4 regions of the Aquincola agrisoli genome follow, and region 4 is predicted to be linked to each of the others. Evidence: predicted binding sites of a transcription regulator. Region 4 holds the regulator's gene; each other region holds the start of a gene.
The links. The regulator FNR, encoded in region 4, switches genes on or off when oxygen is low (the NO sensors DNR and NnrR bind a similar motif). The targets are predictions, from matches to a motif close to TTGATNNNNATCAA.

Region 1 (4,116 bases), on a different contig from region 4:
TGCATCTTCGCGGTGATGGGCGGCAGCGGCTGCGGCAAGAGCACGCTGCTCAAGCACCTGGTCGGGCTGCTGCCGCCGGCCGGCGGCACCGTCACCTACGACGGCGTCGACTTCTGGGCCAGCGACGAGGCGCAGCGCCGGCAGCTGCGCTCGCGCTTCGGCATGCTGTTCCAGAGCGCGGCGCTGTGGTCGTCGATGACGGTGCTGGAAAACGTCTGCCTGCCGCTGGCCGAGCAGACCACGCTCAACGCCAAGGAGCGCGAGCACAAGGCGCGCGAGGTGCTCGAGTGGGTCGGCCTCGCGGCCTACGCCGACTTCTGGCCCGCGGACCTCAGCGGCGGCATGAAGAAGCGCGCCGGCCTGGCACGCGCCATCGCCGGCGAGCCGCCGCTGCTCTTCCTCGACGAGCCCTCGGCCGGCCTCGACCCCATCAGCTCGCGCCGTCTCGACGACCTGATCCTCGACATCCGCGAGCGCACCGGCGCCGCGGTGGTCTTCGTCAGCCACGAGCTGCCCAGCCTCTTCGCGATCGCCGACGACTCGATCTTCCTCGACGCGGACAGCAAGCAGCCCATCGCCCACGGCCGCCCGCGCGACCTGGCCGGCACCGCCGACCACCCCACGGTGCGCGCCTTCCTCCACCGGGAGGTGCCGCCGCCCTCCCCCAACGAAACGGTCTCGACATGAAACGCAATGCCCTGCTGATCGGTGGCTTCGTGCTCGCCGCCATCGCCATCGCCATCGCGGCCGTCTTCTGGCTGAGCGGGCAGGACCTGTTCGGCCAGCAGGTCAAGGCCCGCGTGTACTACGAGGGCAACGTCAGCGGCCTGTCGGTGGGCGCGCCCGTCACCTTCCGCGGCGTGTCGGTGGGCCAGGTGACGGAGATCGGCATCGAGGTCGACCCGTCGACGCTGGAGACCTCGATCCCCGTGTCGCTGAAGCTGCAGCCGAGCGCGGTGCGCTACAGCAACGAGGACAAGGCGCCGCCGCTGGACATCCCGTCGCTGGTGCAGCGCGGGCTGCGGGCGCGGCTCACGTCGCAGAGCGTCGTCACCGGCCAGAAGGCGATCGAGCTGGACTTCATCCCCGAGTCGCCGGCGCGCCTGCACGGCCCGCCCGGCACGCTGGAGATCCCCACGGTAGCCGAGCGCTTCGGCGCGCTGATCGACCAGGTCGCCGACCTGCCGCTGCGCGACACGGTCAACGACCTGCGTTCGGCCGTGGCCGACTTCCGCAGCACGATGCAATCGGTGCAGCGCACGCTCGACGGCACGCAGGAGGTCCTGTCGAGCACGGCCAAGGAGATCACCGCCACCGGCGTGCAGTCGCGCCAGACGCTGGAAGCCGCCACGCGGGCCATCCAGCAGGTGCAGGCCAGCACGGCGGCTTCGCTGGAGGCCGTCACCCGCCTGGCGGACACCTCGCGGCAGACGGTCGTCGAGGCGCAGCCCGACCTGCAGCGCACGCTGGCCGGTGCGCGCGAGGCATCCGAATCGGCGCGCCTGGCGCTCGACCGCATCGCCGACGTGGCCGCGCCGGGCGCACCGCTGCGCAACGACCTCGACACCGCGATGCGCGACCTGGCCCAGGCCGCCCGCGGCCTGCGCTCGCTGACCGAGCTGCTGGAAGAGAAGCCCAACGCCGTGATCTTCGGGAACCCACGCGAATGAACACCCTGACCCTGCGCGCCCTGCGCCTGATCCCGCTGCCGATCGCGGCCGCGGTGGCCGGCTGCGGCACGACCTCGCCCGCGCCGATGTTGCTGACGCTGCCGCATGCCGCGGCCGTCGCGGCACCGTCCGCGCCCGCACCGGCGGTGGCCGGCGCCCCGGCATCGAAGGTGATGGTGCTGCGCCGCATCGAGGTGCCGGAGTACCTGGCGGCGCGCCGCGTGCGCTACCGGGCCGACGCGAGCACGCTCGCCGAATGGCCCAACACCTACTGGGCCGAGCGCATCGAGATCGGCGTCTCGCGCGAGTTCGCGGCGGCGCTGCGCCAGCAGCTGCCGGGCTGGCGCCTGTGCGAAGCCCACTGCAGCGAACAGGCGCCGGCACTGGCCACGCAGGTCGAGTTGACGCAGATGGACTTCGTGCGTGGCGAGCAGCGGCTGCTGGCGCGGGCGCAGTTGGCGGTGTGGAGCGCCGACCGCACGCCGCGGCTGCTGCGCAGCCAGGAACAGGCCTACGTGATCGCAGGCCAGGCGGCCACGCCGCAGGCCCAGGCCGAGGCGATCACCGAACTGCTGCGCCGCGTGGCCGCGGACCTCGCGGCCCTGGCCCAAGGCGCGGCGGCGCCGGCTGCGGCGCCGCCGCGCTGAGGCTCACTTGGCCAGCGTCAGCGTGCCCTTCATGATCCCCGAGTGGCCGGGGAACGAGCAGAAGTAGGTGTAGCTCTCGCCGGCCTTGAGCTTCGCGACGTCGAAGCTCACCGAATCGGTCTCGCCGCCGCCGATCACCTTGGTGTGCGCGATGACACGGGCATCGCCGGGCTTGACGTAGGCCTTGTCCGCGCCGGCCGGGATGCCGTCGGCGGCCACGCCCTGCACGTCGGCGGTCTTGCTCAGCACCCAGTTGTGGCCCATTGCCGCCTTGGGCAGCTTGCCGGTGTGCTTGAGCTTGACGGTGAACTGCTTGCAGCTCGCGGGCACGGCGATGCTGGACTTGTCGAACTGCATCGCATCGTTGCCGCCGATCTCCACATCGCATTGCGCCGCCATGGCGGGCGCGCCGATCAACGTGGCCAGTACGACAGCGGCGATCTGTTGGGTCTTCATGGGTTCTCCATTCGTGGTCGGAATTGCGCACTACCTGCGGGCCATGCGCGCGGCATGGACTCTGGACGAAACCGCCGGCGCCCGGCTTGATGCAGGTCATGGACGCTCGGCGATGGCACGGCGTCTCAAGGCCCCGGGATGGTACCCCCGGCGCCCCTCCTAGAATCGCGCGCCCGCAGCGGCACATCGGCACCGACCGCGGGCGCCGTCGGCACGCTGCGGTTTCCCTTCACAACCGTCAGACCGAACCGAATGGCAACCGCAAAGAAAGTCAGCAAGACCCCCGTCGCAAAGAAGGCCGTCCAGGCCGTGAAGGCGGCCGCACCCGTCAAGGCTGCAAAGACCGCCAAGCCCGCCGCGGCGCCGAAGGCTGCCCCGAAGGCCGCGCCCAAGGCCGCGGTGAAGACCGCCGTGAAGGCCGCCCCGAAGGCGGCGGCGAAGCCCGCTGCCAAGGCGGCTGCCGGCGCCCCGCTCAAGCCCATCAAGTCGGCCTTCACCAAGGCCAGCCTCACGACCCATCTGGCCGAGCAGGCCGGCGTCGAGCCCAAGGCCGCCAAGGCCCTGCTGGCGGCGCTGGAAGCCACCGTGCTGGCGTCGGTCAACAAGAAGGGCCTGCGCGAGTTCACGCTGCCCGGCCTGCTGAAGGTCACGGCGCAGAACGTGCCGGCCAAGAAGAAACGCTTCGGCAAGGATCCCTTCACGGGCCAGGACCGCTGGTTCGACCCCAAGCCCGCCACCGTGCGCATCAAGGCGCGCGCCCTCAAGAAGCTGAAGGACGCGGCGCTGTAATCACGGCATCCGTTCGCCGTCGCGGATGGAATCCACCGCGGTGTTCCTGAAACGCACGATGGCAAGGAAATGCCCTTGCCCGCGGTGGTAGGTCCACTCCTCCATCGGCACGCAGCCGGGCGTGATCAGCGGCTGCAGCACCTGCCCCGGCACCGCCGGCAGGGGCCACAGGAAGAGCTCGCGGGAGACACACACCATCTCGCGGGCGAGCGGGTCGCCGCACTTGGCGGCCACGCTCACCTTCGATTCGCCCGTCGACACCAGCTGCCCGTTGCAGCGCAGCGATTGCGCCGCGGCCGGCGCGGGCGCCAGCAGCGCCAGCACGGCCGCCCCAACGGCAACGGCCGCCGGCGCAAAGGATGCGCGGCGGCCGCTGCTTGGAGCGTCGAAAAGGCATTCACGGCGGCGCGGCATCCCTCGATGTTATGCCCCGCCGCGGGAAATGCGTGCCGGCACGCGGGTGCCGGCCGCGGCGTCAGAACGCCACGTTGAGCTGCACCTTCAGGCTGTCGTCACGGCCGCTCGACAGCGTGCTGTCGAAGGCCGCGCTGGCC
Region 2 (4,116 bases), on a different contig from region 4:
CGTCGTCCAGGCCGCCCTCCCGGCCTTCACCCAGGCCCTGGGCCAGGCCGGCCTGCGGCTGCTGCGCTGGCGCCTGGAACGCGGCAGCGGCCACGGCAGCGCCTTCGCGAACCTGCCGCTGCACCTGCCGCCCAGCGCCACCCAGCTCGCCCCGGCGCTCTTCCGCGCGGCGGCCGAGGTCGTGCTCGTGCTGCAGCAGGCCGATGAACTGGCTGCGTTGGCGGCGGCCAACGGCATGCACCGCACGTAAAAAAGCCCGCCTCCTCGCGGAGACGGGCGGGCGCCGGCCGTAGGGCCGGGGGGTGTCAGTGCACCACGCGGTCGAACGCGAACTCGCCGTTCTCGACCTTGACCGGAATCACGTCCTTCGGGCCGAACTTGCCCTCGAGGATCAGCTTGGCCACCGGGTTCTCGATGCGCTGCTGGATCGCGCGCTTCAGCGGCCGCGCGCCGAACACCGGGTCGAAGCCGACCTTGGCCAGTTCCACCAGCGCCTCGGGCGACACGTCGAGCTTCATGTCCATCTTCTCGACACGCGTCTCCAGCACCTTGAGCTGGATCTTCGCGATGTCCTGGATGTGCTGCTGGTCGAGCGCATGGAACACCACCGTCTCGTCGATCCGGTTCAGGAACTCGGGGCGGAAGTGCGTCTTGACCTCGGCCCACACCGCCTCGCGGATCAGCTCGCTGTCCTGCCCCGCCATCTGCATGATGAGGTGCGAGCCCAAGTTGCTGGTCATCACGATCACGGTGTTCTTGAAGTCGACCGTGCGGCCCTGGCCATCGGTCAGCCGGCCGTCGTCCAGCACCTGCAGCAGCACGTTGAATACGTCCGGGTGCGCCTTCTCGACCTCGTCGAGCAGCACAACGCTGTACGGGTTGCGCCGCACGGCCTCGGTCAACGTGCCGCCTTCGTCGTAGCCCACGTAGCCCGGGGGCGCGCCGATCAGCCGGCTCACCGAGTGCTTCTCCATGAACTCGCTCATGTCGACACGGATCAGGTGGTCGGTCGAGTCGAACAGGAAGCCGGCCAGCGCCTTGCACAGCTCGGTCTTGCCGACACCCGTGGGGCCGAGGAACAGGAACGAGCCGTAGGGCCGGTTCGGATCCGACAGGCCCGCGCGCGAGCGGCGGATGGCATCGGACACGGCGCGGATCGCCTCATCCTGCCCCACCACGCGCTCGTGCAGCTTGGCTTCCATCTGCAGCAGCTTCTCGCGCTCGCCCTGCATCAGCTTGCTCACCGGGATGCCGGTGGCGCGCGAGACGACCTCGGCGATCTCCTCGGCACCGACCATCGTGCGCAGCAGCTGCGGGCCCAGGCCCTGCTTGGCGCCCGCGGCCTTGCCGGCTTCCTTGTCCTGCGCGTCCTTCAGGCGCGCCTCCAGGCCCGGCAGCTTGCCGTACTGCAGCTCGGCCACCTTGTTGAAGTCGCCCTTGCGCTTGAGCTCCTCGATCTGGAACTTGATGCGGTCGATCTCTTCCTTGACGTGGGCCGAACCCTGCGCCGCGGCCTTCTCGGCCTTCCAGATCTCCTCGAGGTCGTTGTACTCGCGCTGCAGCTTGACCAGCTCTTCCTCGATCAGGCCGAGCCGGCGCTGCGAGCCCTCGTCGTGCTCCTTCTTCATCGCCTCGCGCTCGATCTTGAGCTGGATCATCCGGCGGTCGAGCCGGTCCATCACCTCGGGCTTGGAGTCGATCTCGATCTTGATCTTGGCCGCGGCCTCGTCGATCAGGTCGATCGCCTTGTCGGGCAGGAAGCGGTCGGTGATGTAGCGGTGGCTGAGCTCCGCCGCGGCCACGATGGCCGGGTCGGTGATCTCGACCCCGTGGTGCACTTCGTACTTCTCCTGCAGCCCGCGCAGGATGGCGATGGTGGCCTCCACCGTCGGCTCGCCCACCAGCACCTTCTGGAAGCGGCGCTCCAGCGCGGCGTCCTTCTCGACGTACTTGCGGTACTCGTCGAGCGTGGTCGCGCCGATGCAGTGCAACTCGCCGCGCGCCAGCGCAGGCTTCAGCATGTTGCCGGCGTCCATCGCGCCCTCGGCCTTGCCTGCGCCCACCATGGTGTGCAACTCGTCGATGAACAGGATGATGCGGCCTTCGTCGGACGACACTTCCTTCAGCACGGCCTTCAGGCGCTCCTCGAACTCGCCGCGGTACTTGGCGCCGGCCAGCAGGCCCGCCATGTCGAGCGACAGCACGCGCTTGTCCTTCAGCGATTCGGGCACCTCGCCGGCCACGATGCGCTGCGCCAGGCCTTCGACGATGGCCGTCTTGCCGACGCCCGGCTCGCCGATCAGCACCGGGTTGTTCTTGCTGCGGCGCTGCAGCACCTGGATCGCGCGGCGGATCTCCTCGTCGCGGCCGATCACCGGGTCGAGCTTGCCCTGCCGGGCGCGCTCGGTCAGGTCGAGGGTGTACTTCTTCAACGCCTCGCGCTGGCCCTCGGCCTCGGCCGAGTCGACCTTCGCGCCGCCACGCACCGCGTCGATCGCGGCTTCGAGCGCCTTGCGGGTGAGGCCGTGGCCGCGCACGATGCCGGCGAGGTCGGTCTTGGCGTCCGACAGCGCCAGCAGGAACATCTCGCTCGCGATGAACTGGTCGCCGCGCTTGCCGGCCTCCTTCTCGGCCGACTGCAGCAGCGCGACCAGGTCGCGGCCGGGCTGCACCACCTGGCCGCTGCCCTGCACCTGGGGCAGGCCGCTGATCGCGGTGTCCATCGCCGTCTTCAGGGCCGCGGTGTTGGCGCCGGCGCGGTCGAGCAGCGCCTTGGGCCCGTCGGGCTGCGCCAGCATGGCCGCCAGCAGATGCGCCGGCTCGATGTAGGGGTTGTCGCGCGTGACGGCGAGGGTCTGCGCTTCGGCCAACGCTTGCTGGAAGGCCGTGGTCAATTTGTCAATTCGCATGGGGTGGAACCTCCGATTGCGACAAATATGAGGCGGCGACGGCGCTCTTCAAGTTGCGCTGCATCAAGCTTGCGCCATGTGGCCGGCAATCGGAGTGCCCGCCGTGCGTGGGCGGCAACGCTGGCCCGGGCGGCGCGCCGCCGCCCATCGGCGCACGCTAGAGGCGCTCGCCCACCGCGTGGTAGTGGCCGGCGTGGAACGCCAGTGCCGGCTCGTCAGCATCGTGCCGGTGGTGCAGCACTTCCCCGATGAAGAGCACGTGGTCGCCCGCGGCCTGCTGCGAGACCAGCCGGCACTCGAAGGTGGCGGTGCTGCCTTCGAGCAACGGCGCGCCGCCCAGCCCGTCGCGCCAGACGCCCTGGGCGAACTTGTCGGCCTCTCGCGAGGCGAAGCGGCGCGACAGCTCGACCTGCGCCTCCGACAGCACGTTGACCGCGAACACCGGCGCGGCGGCGAAGTTGGCCAGCGCCGAGCTCGCCCGCCGCAGCGACCACAGCACCAGCGGCGGGTCGAGCGACAGCGCGCTGAACGAATTGGCCGTGAGCCCGACCGGCAGGCCTGCGGCATTGCGGCAGGTGATGATCGTCACGCCGGTGGCGTACCGGCCCAGCGCGGCGCGCAGCGCCAGGCGGTCGTCGGCGGCCGGGGCCGGGGCCGCGTGGCGGGCAGGGCCGGCGGCCGCATCGGCCGCGTGCGGCTCGGCGCCTTCCGCGGCGGGCGGGTGCATGTCAGGCGCACTCATCGAGCACCCACGGAGAGCCGGACGACCCTCATGCCCGCCACAACACCTTCGCCAGCCAGAAGCCCGCGGCAGCGCAGGCCAGCGCGCCCGCCACATGGGCCAGGGTGTGGGCCACGGCCATCGGCAACTCGCCGCGCTGCAGCAGCCCGAGCGATTCGCCCGAGAAGGCCGAGAACGTCGTCAGCCCGCCCAGGAAGCCGGTGACGGCGAAGTGACGCAGCAGTTCGTCGGGGTGGCGCGCAAAGCCGAACATCGCCACGCCGATCAGCATCCCGCCAACGCAGTTGACCGCCAGCGTGCCGAGCGGAAAGCCGCGCCACAGGCCGTTGAGCCAGAGCCCGGCTCCCCAGCGCGCGAGCGCGCCCAGGGCGGCGCCGAAGGCGATCGCCACCACCGTGGGCCAGGACACGGCCGGTGTCATGCCGGGGCACCCGGCGCCGTGGCGTCGGCATTGGCCGCAGGCAG
Region 3 (4,116 bases), on a different contig from region 4:
CCTGCGACAGCTCCCACAGGAAGAGGCCGAGCGAGCACGCCATCATCAGCGTGGCCACCATCAGCACCCGCCACACGAAGAAGCCCGACAGCAGCGCCGCCGCTGGCGGGCGGGGGCGGCGTTGCATCACGTCGCCCTCGGGCGGCTCGAACGCCAGCGCGAGGCCCAGGGTGCTGGAGGTCACCATGTTGATCCACAGCACCTGCGCGGCCGTGAGCGGCAGCGTCAGCTCGAAGAGGATGGCCGCGATCACCACCAGCGCCTCGCCGCCGTTGGTCGGCAGCATGAAGAGGATGAACTTCTTCAGGTTGTCGTAGACCGCGCGGCCCTCGCGCACGGCCCGCGCGATGGTCGCGAAGTTGTCGTCGGCCAGCACCATGTCGGCGGCCTCCTTGGCCGCCTCGGTGCCCTTGAGGCCCATCGCGACACCGACGTCGGCGCGCTTGAGCGCCGGCGCATCGTTGACGCCGTCGCCGGTCATCGCCACCACGTGGCCGCTGTCCTGCATCGCCTGCACGAGGCGCAGCTTGTGCTCCGGGCTGGCGCGGGCGAACACATCCACGTCGTGCACGGTGCGGCGCAGCGCCGCGTCGTCCATCAGCGCGATCTCGGCGCCAGTGACGGCCGGCCGGCCCACGCCGATGGCCAGCTGCGCACCGATGGCGCGTGCGGTCTCGGCATGGTCGCCGGTGATCATCTTCACGCGGATGCCCGCCTGGTGGCACTGGCGCACCGCCTGCACCGCCTCGGCACGCGGCGGGTCGACGATGCCGACCAGCGCGAGCATGGTGTAGCCGCCCTCCACGTCGGCGAACGCGAGCCGTTCGCCGGCCGGCGCGCCGCGCTTGCAGGCCAGGCCGAGCAGGCGCAGCCCCTGCGCGGCGGTGTCGGTCGCCCAGCGGCGCCAGGTGTCGATCTCCAGCGGCTGCGGCTCGCCGCCGGGCCCGACCTCGGCATGGCACAGGTCCAGCACACGCTCCGGTGCGCCCTTGACGAAGAGCCAGGGTTGGCCGCCGGCATCGACATGGTGGGTCGCCATGAAGCGGTGCTCGGACTCGAAGGGGATGACGCCGCACCGCGGCCACCGCGCCTGCGCGTCGCCCTGCGCCAGGCCCGCCTTGCGGCCGAGCACGAGCAGCGCGCCTTCGGTCGGATCGCCCTCGACGTGCCACTGCCCCGCCGCCTCGCGCAGCCGTGCGTCGTTGCACAGCACGCCCACCTGCACGGCCAGCGCCAGCGCGGGATGGCGGTCCGCCGGCACGGCGCGGCCGTCGAGGCTGAAGCCGCCCACCGGGGAATAGCCCACGCCGCCGACGTCGAACACCTGGCCGCTGCACACCACGCGCTGCACCGTCATCTCGTTGCGGGTGAGCGTGCCGGTCTTGTCGGAACACACCACCGTGACGGCGCCCAGCGCCTCCACCGCCGGCAGCCGCCGCACGATGGCCTGCCGCCGGGCCATGCGCTGCACGCCGAGCGCGAGCGTGACGGTCATGATCGCCGGCAGCCCCTCCGGGATGGCCGAGGCCGCGAGCGCCACCACCATCATGAACATCTCGGCAGGCGGGTGGCCGCGCCACAGCGTGCCGAGCGCGAAGGTGGCGGCGGCCAGCGCCAGGATGGCCACCGCCAGCACCCTGCCGAAGCGGTCGATCTGCCGCAGCAGCGGCGTCGTCTGCGCCTCGATGCCGGCCAGCATGCGGTTGATCCGGCCCAGCTCGGTCGCGCCGCCGGTGGCCACGACCAGGCCCGTGGCCTGCCCGTGCACGACGAGCGTGCCGGCGTAGGCCATGCCGCTGCGGTCGCCGAGCGGGGCGTCGGCGGCCACCGCCGCGGTGTCCTTCTCGACCGGCATCGACTCGCCGGTCAGCGCCGCCTCCTCCACCCGCAGCTCATGCGCGGCGAGCAGCCGCAGGTCGGCGGGGATGCGGTCGCCGGAGGCCACGGCCACCACGTCGCCCGGCACCAGGCCGGCGGCATCGATCTCGCGGCGCTCGCCGCCGCGCAGCACCATCGCGTGCGGCGACAGCATCGCGCGGATGCCCTCGAGCGCATCCTCCGCCTTGCCCTCCTGGATGAAGCCGATGGCGGCGTTGATGAGCACCGCGGCCAGCAGCACGGTGGTGTCGAGCCAGTGCCCCAGCGCCGCGGTGACCACCGCCGCGCCGAGCATCACGTAGAGCAGGATGTTGTGGAACTGCAGCAGCAGCCGCATCAGCGCGCTGCGCCGGCGCGGCGGGGCCAGGCGGTTGGGCCCGTGCTGCGCAAGGCGCCGCGCCGCCTCTGCGGCGTCCAGGCCCTGGACGCCGGTGCGCAACAGCGCCTGCGCCTGCTCGGCCGGCAGCGTGTGCCAGAGCGGCACGTCGGCGGTGCCGCCGGTCTCTCGGGCGCGGGGGTCGGGCATGGTCGGGTCCTCCTCGGCGTGCTCCCGACACGCCACACCGGGACGACCTGCCGCCGCGCGCGGCGGTTCCGCCTGCGCGGTGCCGATGCGCCCGCGCCATGATGCAGATCAAGAACCCGTCACGCCGGCGGCGCGGCCGGGCACCTCAATCCAGCGCGATCACCTCGTCGCCGGCCTCCGGCCGGCAGCCTTCGGCCACCGGCGCCCAGCCGCGGCGCACCACGGCCTGCCGGCCGTCGTGGCACAGCTCGATGCGCTCGGCTCCCGGCACGTGCTCGCGCACGAAGGCCTCGATGGAGGCCGGCAGGCTGACGCGCAGCTTCAGCGCGAAGCGGTCCTCCTCGGGATGGTCGTCGTAGTGCACCCAGGGGACGAAGGCGCCCGCTGCCATCAGCAGGTGCGAGCCGACGTCGACCGGCTCCGGCGCATAGCCGTTGGCGGCGAGCCACCGCTGGGCCTGCGGGCGCAGGTCGTCGCCCTCGCCGAGCGAGCCCCAGGCCGCCGCCAGCATCTCCATCACCCACTGGTTGCAGTTCTGGTAGCGCAGGCCGAACGCGTGGGCATTGGCGCTGTACCGCGGCGCGAGCAGCCGAACGGCGAGCGGGTCGTCGAGCGCGGCCCGGGCCAGCCCCGCACCCGGTGCCGCCGGCAGCAACACGGCGGAGATGTAGCCGATCTCCGGCCGGCTGGTGCCCAGCACAAAGCCGGCCATGCCCTGGTCATAGAGACGCGGCCGGCCTTCCTCGCAGGCGAAGTAGAGCTGGCGCACCGACCACGGCCCGTTGCCGCTGGCCTGGAGGCTGACACCGGCATGGGAGTAGCGGATGCCGAAGCGCTGCAGGTCCAGGCCCGAGCGGGCGACCAGCGCCACCTCGCGGCCGGAGCCGTCGAGCGCCTGCTTGACGATGGCCGCGAAGCGCAGCAGCCGGTCCTGCTGCGCCGCCGTCATCGGCACGCCGCGGTCGCACAGCAGCGGCGCCGCGGAGGCTGCGTTGCAGGCCGCCACGCAGCCGGCGAGGCCCGCGGCCAGCACCAGCGCCTGCCGCAGGCTCGACCTCACAGCGGCACGGCCTTCGGCGCGAGTTCGCGGAACCAGTCGTCGGCCAGCGCGAGGAAGAAGGCCTCGCGGGTGTCGGCCCGCGCGAACTCCAGCCCGTAGGGCCGGTGCCGCGCGGTGATGAGGTCGCCTTGTGCCAGGGCCCAGGTCCCGCCGGTCCGCGCGGGCAGGTCGAGCACGAAGTCTTCCGCGCCGGGCCGCGGATCGGCCGGCTGCAGCGTCAGCCGCAACCCGCCGGGCCGCCCGGCGGCGGCCACCTCGACGATGCGGTAGTCGCCTTCGGCCACGCGGTCGTTGCGCGACGAGCTGTTGCTGGAGCCGCTGATCGAATCGGACACGCTGCCGACCGAGGCCGAGCCTGCGCTCAAGGCGGAAGAGGCCAGGCTGTCGGCGTGGCAGGGGGCGGCAGCGGCGGCCAGCCACAGCATCGCGGCGCCGGCCAGGCGGTTCAAGGAACAAGTCATCGAGGCTCCGGAAACGGCGGCACCGGCCGCGCGGCGCGCAGGATAGCGCGCGGCTGTCAACAGCCTGTGTCTGGTCGCCTTAAATGCAACTTAGTTGCATAATCAATGCCGCTGCCGGAGGGCGGCGACAACCCCCATCAAGACAGGACGGAGTACATGCAAGCACCCCACACCATCGGCCGGTTCGCGGC
Region 4 (4,116 bases):
CGACTGCAGCATGCCGCAGGGCAGGGCCACCCATGCCAGGCCGATGCCAGCCGAGCGCACGGGGCCGCTCATGCGCTGCCAGCCCCCTGGCGTTCTGCCCGACAGGCGCGCCCAGAACGCCGGCAGCCGGCCGGTGAAAAGCAGCCACAAGCCCCACACCAGCAGCGCCGCATGCAGCGCGGACCACAGCGGCCGCAGCATCGGCGCGGCCTGCGCCCAGTGGCCGAGCGCGCTCATGCTGGCGGCCGCCACCGCGCCTGCGGCGGCGTAGCCGGCGAGCCGGCCGGCGTGCAGCGCGACGGCGTTGTGCCGGCCGCCGCGCCCGATGGCCGCGCAGGCGCCGCCGCACATCAGCCCGCAGTGCGGCGAACTGGCGAACCCGAGCGCGAGCGCGCCCGCGACCAGCGCGGCATCGGCCATGTCAGATCACGCGGGAGAAGCGCTCGCGCAGCCGGTCCGACTGCAGGTGCCGGTCGAAGACCATCGCGATCGCGCGCACCACGTACCAGCCCGCGGGCGTGACCTGGATCGCGTCGCCCCCCAGGTCCACCAGGCCGGCTTCTGCCAGGGGCACGAGCCGGTCGAGTTCCTCGGCGAAGTACCGCCGCATGTCGACCAGGTGCGCCAGCTCGACCGATTCGAACTCGACGCGGCCCTGGCACATCAGGGCCATGATGACCGCGCGTCGCAGCAGGTCGTCGCGCGTGAGTGCGAGCCCGCGCTCGACCGGGAACTGGCCCTGCGTCACCGCGTCGTGCCAGCCTTGCAGGTCCTTCGCGTTCTGGCTGTAGGTGGCGCCGATGCGGCTGATCGCCGAGGGCCCGAGGCCGATGAGGTCGCAGTCGGGCTGGGTGCTGTAGCCCTGGAAGTTGCGGTGCAGCCGGCCCTGGCGCTTGGCGATGGCCAGCGCGTCGCCGGGGCGGGCGAAGTGGTCCATGCCGATGTAGACGTAGCCGGCGTCGAGGAACTGCGCCACCGAGCCCTCGAGCATCGCCACGCGGTCGGCCGGCGGGGGCAGGTCGGCGGCATGGATGCGGCGCTGCGGCTTGAAGCGCTGCGGCAGGTGCGCGTAGGCATAGAGCGCGATCCGGTCGGGCTGCAGCTCGATGACCTGCGCGATCGTCGTCGCGACGCTGAGCTGCGTCTGGCGGGGCAGGCCGTAGATCAGGTCGACGTTGATCGAATCGAACTCCAGCGCACGGGCGCTGCGCATCAGCGCCGCGACCGATTCGAGCGGCTGCACGCGGTGCACCGCCTGCTGCACGCGGGCGTCGAAGTCCTGCACCCCGAAGCTCAGCCGGTTGAAGCCCAGCTGCCGCAGGGCCTGCAGCCGCTGCGCATCGACCGTGCGGGGATCGACCTCGATCGACAGCTCGGCGCCCGGCACGATGCGGAAATGCTTGTGCACCGCCTGCATCAGGCGCTGCAGTTCTCCGTCGTCCAGGAACGTGGGCGAGCCGCCGCCCAGGTGCACCTGCGACACCGGCTGCGGGCTGCCCAGCAGCGACGCGTTGAGCGCCATCTCGGCCTCCAGGGTCTGGAGGAACGGCGCGGCGCGCTCGTGGCGGCGCGTGATGACCTTGTTGCAGGCGCAGTAGTAGCAGACCGATTCGCAGAACGGCACGTGCACGTACAGCGAGAACGGCCCCCCGCCGGCGACCTTGGCGCCTGCACGCAGCTGCAGCGCCGACGCATGTTCGGCGGCTCCGAAGGCCTCCACGAAGCGATCGGCCGTAGGATAGGAGGTGTAACGTGGTCCGGGCACATCAAAACGGCGCAGCAACGCCGTGTCCATGGCCTTGGGCGCCGCGCGGAGGGTCGTACTGGACGCATTCATCGTGCCCACTGTGCCGGAGGTCCGGCCCGCGGGACTTGATGTGGCGCAAGGCCCGTCGCGCGCGGGGAGTCAACAATCCTTGATCGAACGCAAACAGGACGGCGAAGCAGTGACCAGCCCCACCACCTCCATCCGCATCGAGCCGCTCAAGGTGGCTTGCTCCAGCTGCAACCTGCGCGAGTTGTGCCTGCCGCTGGGGCTGTCGCAACCCGATCTGGAGCGGCTGGACAGGCTGGTCGACGCGCGGCGCCACGTGGCGCGGGGCGCGGCGCTGTTCCGCGCGGGCGACGGCTTTCACTCGCTCTATGCGGTGCGCACGGGCTTCTTCAAGACCTGCGTGTCCGCCGAGGACGGCCGGGACCAGGTCACCGGCTTCCAGATGGCCGGCGAGCTGCTCGGCATGGACGGCATCAGCACCGACCGCCACAGCTGCGACGCCGTCGCCCTGGAGGATTCCCAGGTCTGCGTGATCCCCTTCGCCGAACTTGAGGACCTCTCGCGCGAGTTCACCGACCTGCAACGGCAGTTCCACAAGATCATGAGCCGCGAGATCGTGCGCGACCACGGCGTGATGCTGCTGCTGGGCAGCATGCGCGCCGAGGAGCGGCTCGCCGCCTTCCTGCTCAACCTCACGCAGCGCCTGCAGTCGCGGGGCTTCTCCCCGTCGGCGCTGGTGCTGCGCATGACGCGCGAGGAGATCGGCAGCTACCTCGGCCTCAAGCTCGAGACCGTGAGCCGCACCTTCTCCAAGTTCCAGGACGACGGCCTGCTCGAAGTGAAGCAGCGGCATATCCGCATCACCGACCAGGACGGCCTGCGCAGGCTGGTCAACGGCCCGAACTGCTGACCGGCGCGGCCAGCAGCTGGGTGACCGCGCCCGAGGTGGCGATCACCGCCCAGAAGATCAGGAAGGTCACCGTGTAGACCGCGTTGTTCGGCCAGCCGATCGGCTCCTGGCCGAACCAGCTCAGCGTGGCCGGGTCGACCACCGCGAACACCAGCATCTCCAGCACGCCCGCCATCACGAAGGCGGGCCATGCGATCAGCAGGGCACGCAGCGTGAAGCTCACGGCCTGGCTCCCGCCTCGGCCGGCGCCTCGGCCGCCGTGCCGGGCACCTCGACCTTCCACTGCGTGACCGCCCGCGGCACCGATGGCGCGATCACGACGTCGGCGCCGCGCAGGGCGATCACGGCCGTCGCGATGCCGGCGACGACGACGACGGCGGGGCCGCCGATTACCAGCCACACCATCGGTACGCGCCACCAGGGCAGGACGGGTCGGACATCGGGCTTGTTCATGGCGGTCCTCAGCGGGGGACGATGAAAGTGGACTTCTCGGTCACGTCGGCCGGGCGGTCGCCGGACTCGGCCACCACGCGGAACTGGATGGGATGGGCGCCGCTGCCCAGGGTTTGCGCCGCCTCGGGTGGCAGCTGCACCTGCAGCACGAACCAGTGCGCTTCGGCGGGCTGCAGCGCCAGCGGGGCGTGCTCGCCGAGCTGCAGGCCGGGCAGGCCGCCGACCTCCACGCGGTAGCGCTGCGGCTCGCCGCTGGCGTTCATCAGCTGCAGCCGGTAGACGTTCTCGATGCGGCCGTCGTCGACGATGCGCGCGAGCGAGGCGCGGTCGCGCACCACGTCGACCTTGAGCGGCGAGCGGACCATCAGGCTCGCGACGAAGGCGGCGGAGATGGCCACCAGCACGGCGCCGTAGACCAGCACCCGCGGGCGCAGCAGCCGCTTGAAGAGCCGGCCCGGCGCCTCGCCCAGGGCCAGCGCGTTCTGCGTCGCGTAGCGGATGAGCCCGCGCGGGTACTGCATCTTGTCCATCACGCCGTTGCAGGCGTCGATGCAGGCCGTGCAGGCGATGCACTCGTACTGCAGGCCGTCGCGGATGTCGATCCCGGTGGGGCAGACCTGCACGCACAGCCCGCAGTCGATGCAGTCGCCCTTGCCGGCCTTGTCGTCCTTGCGGCCGCGCTTGCCGCGGGGCTCGCCGCGCTGCTCGTCGTAGCTGACGATCAGCGTGTCGTGGTCGAACATCGCGCTCTGGAAGCGGGCGTACGGGCACATGTACTTGCAGACCTGCTCGCGCATGAAGCCGGCGTTGCCGTAGGTCGCGAAGCCGTAGAACAGCACCCAGAACCACTCCCACGGGCCGAACGACAGCGTGAAGGCCTCGGCCCAAAGCGTGCGGATCGGCGTGAAATAGCCGACGAAGGTGAAGCCCGTCCACAGCGCGATGGCGAGCCAGGCCGCATGCTTGCCGCCCTTGCGCC

Region 1: the regulator FNR is predicted to act here: its motif matches at 2,860-2,873, upstream of azu (azurin).
Region 2: the regulator FNR is predicted to act here: its motif matches at 2,963-2,976, upstream of clpB (ATP-dependent chaperone ClpB).
Region 3: the regulator FNR is predicted to act here: its motif matches at 2,503-2,516, upstream of V4F39_RS02410 (cation-transporting P-type ATPase).

What each region holds. Positions count from the first base shown of each region.
Region 1 covers NZ_JAZIBG010000035.1:19,310-23,425, forward strand. Annotated here, with positions in the region: gene V4F39_RS16540 (ABC transporter ATP-binding protein) at 1-687, shown strand, start outside; gene V4F39_RS16545 (MlaD family protein) at 684-1,670, shown strand; gene V4F39_RS16550 (PqiC family protein) at 1,667-2,317, shown strand; gene azu (azurin) at 2,321-2,773, opposite strand; gene V4F39_RS16560 (HU family DNA-binding protein) at 3,026-3,562, shown strand; gene V4F39_RS16565 (DUF2845 domain-containing protein) at 3,563-3,886, opposite strand; partial or broken gene V4F39_RS16570 (autotransporter-associated beta strand repeat-containing protein) at 4,038-4,116, opposite strand, start outside.
Region 2 covers NZ_JAZIBG010000036.1:657,024-661,139, forward strand. Annotated here, with positions in the region: gene V4F39_RS19575 (flagellar hook-length control protein FliK) at 1-250, shown strand, start outside; gene clpB (ATP-dependent chaperone ClpB) at 306-2,909, opposite strand; gene V4F39_RS19585 (flavin reductase family protein) at 3,067-3,636, opposite strand; gene V4F39_RS19590 (CrcB family protein) at 3,680-4,060, opposite strand; gene V4F39_RS19595 (molybdenum cofactor biosynthesis protein MoaE) at 4,069-4,116, opposite strand, start outside.
Region 3 covers NZ_JAZIBG010000009.1:113,112-117,227, forward strand. Annotated here, with positions in the region: gene V4F39_RS02410 (cation-transporting P-type ATPase) at 1-2,404, opposite strand, end outside; gene V4F39_RS02415 (DUF2145 domain-containing protein) at 2,550-3,464, opposite strand; gene V4F39_RS02420 (hypothetical protein) at 3,461-3,925, opposite strand; gene V4F39_RS02425 (all3515 family Zur-repressed PEP-CTERM protein) at 4,082-4,116, shown strand, end outside.
Region 4 covers NZ_JAZIBG010000020.1:42,774-46,889, forward strand. Annotated here, with positions in the region: gene V4F39_RS08090 (sulfite exporter TauE/SafE family protein) at 1-420, opposite strand, end outside; gene hemN (oxygen-independent coproporphyrinogen III oxidase) at 422-1,837, opposite strand; gene fnr (fumarate/nitrate reduction transcriptional regulator Fnr) at 1,947-2,684, shown strand; gene V4F39_RS08105 (hypothetical protein) at 2,665-2,907, opposite strand; gene V4F39_RS08110 (hypothetical protein) at 2,904-3,137, opposite strand; gene ccoG (cytochrome c oxidase accessory protein CcoG) at 3,146-4,116, opposite strand, start outside.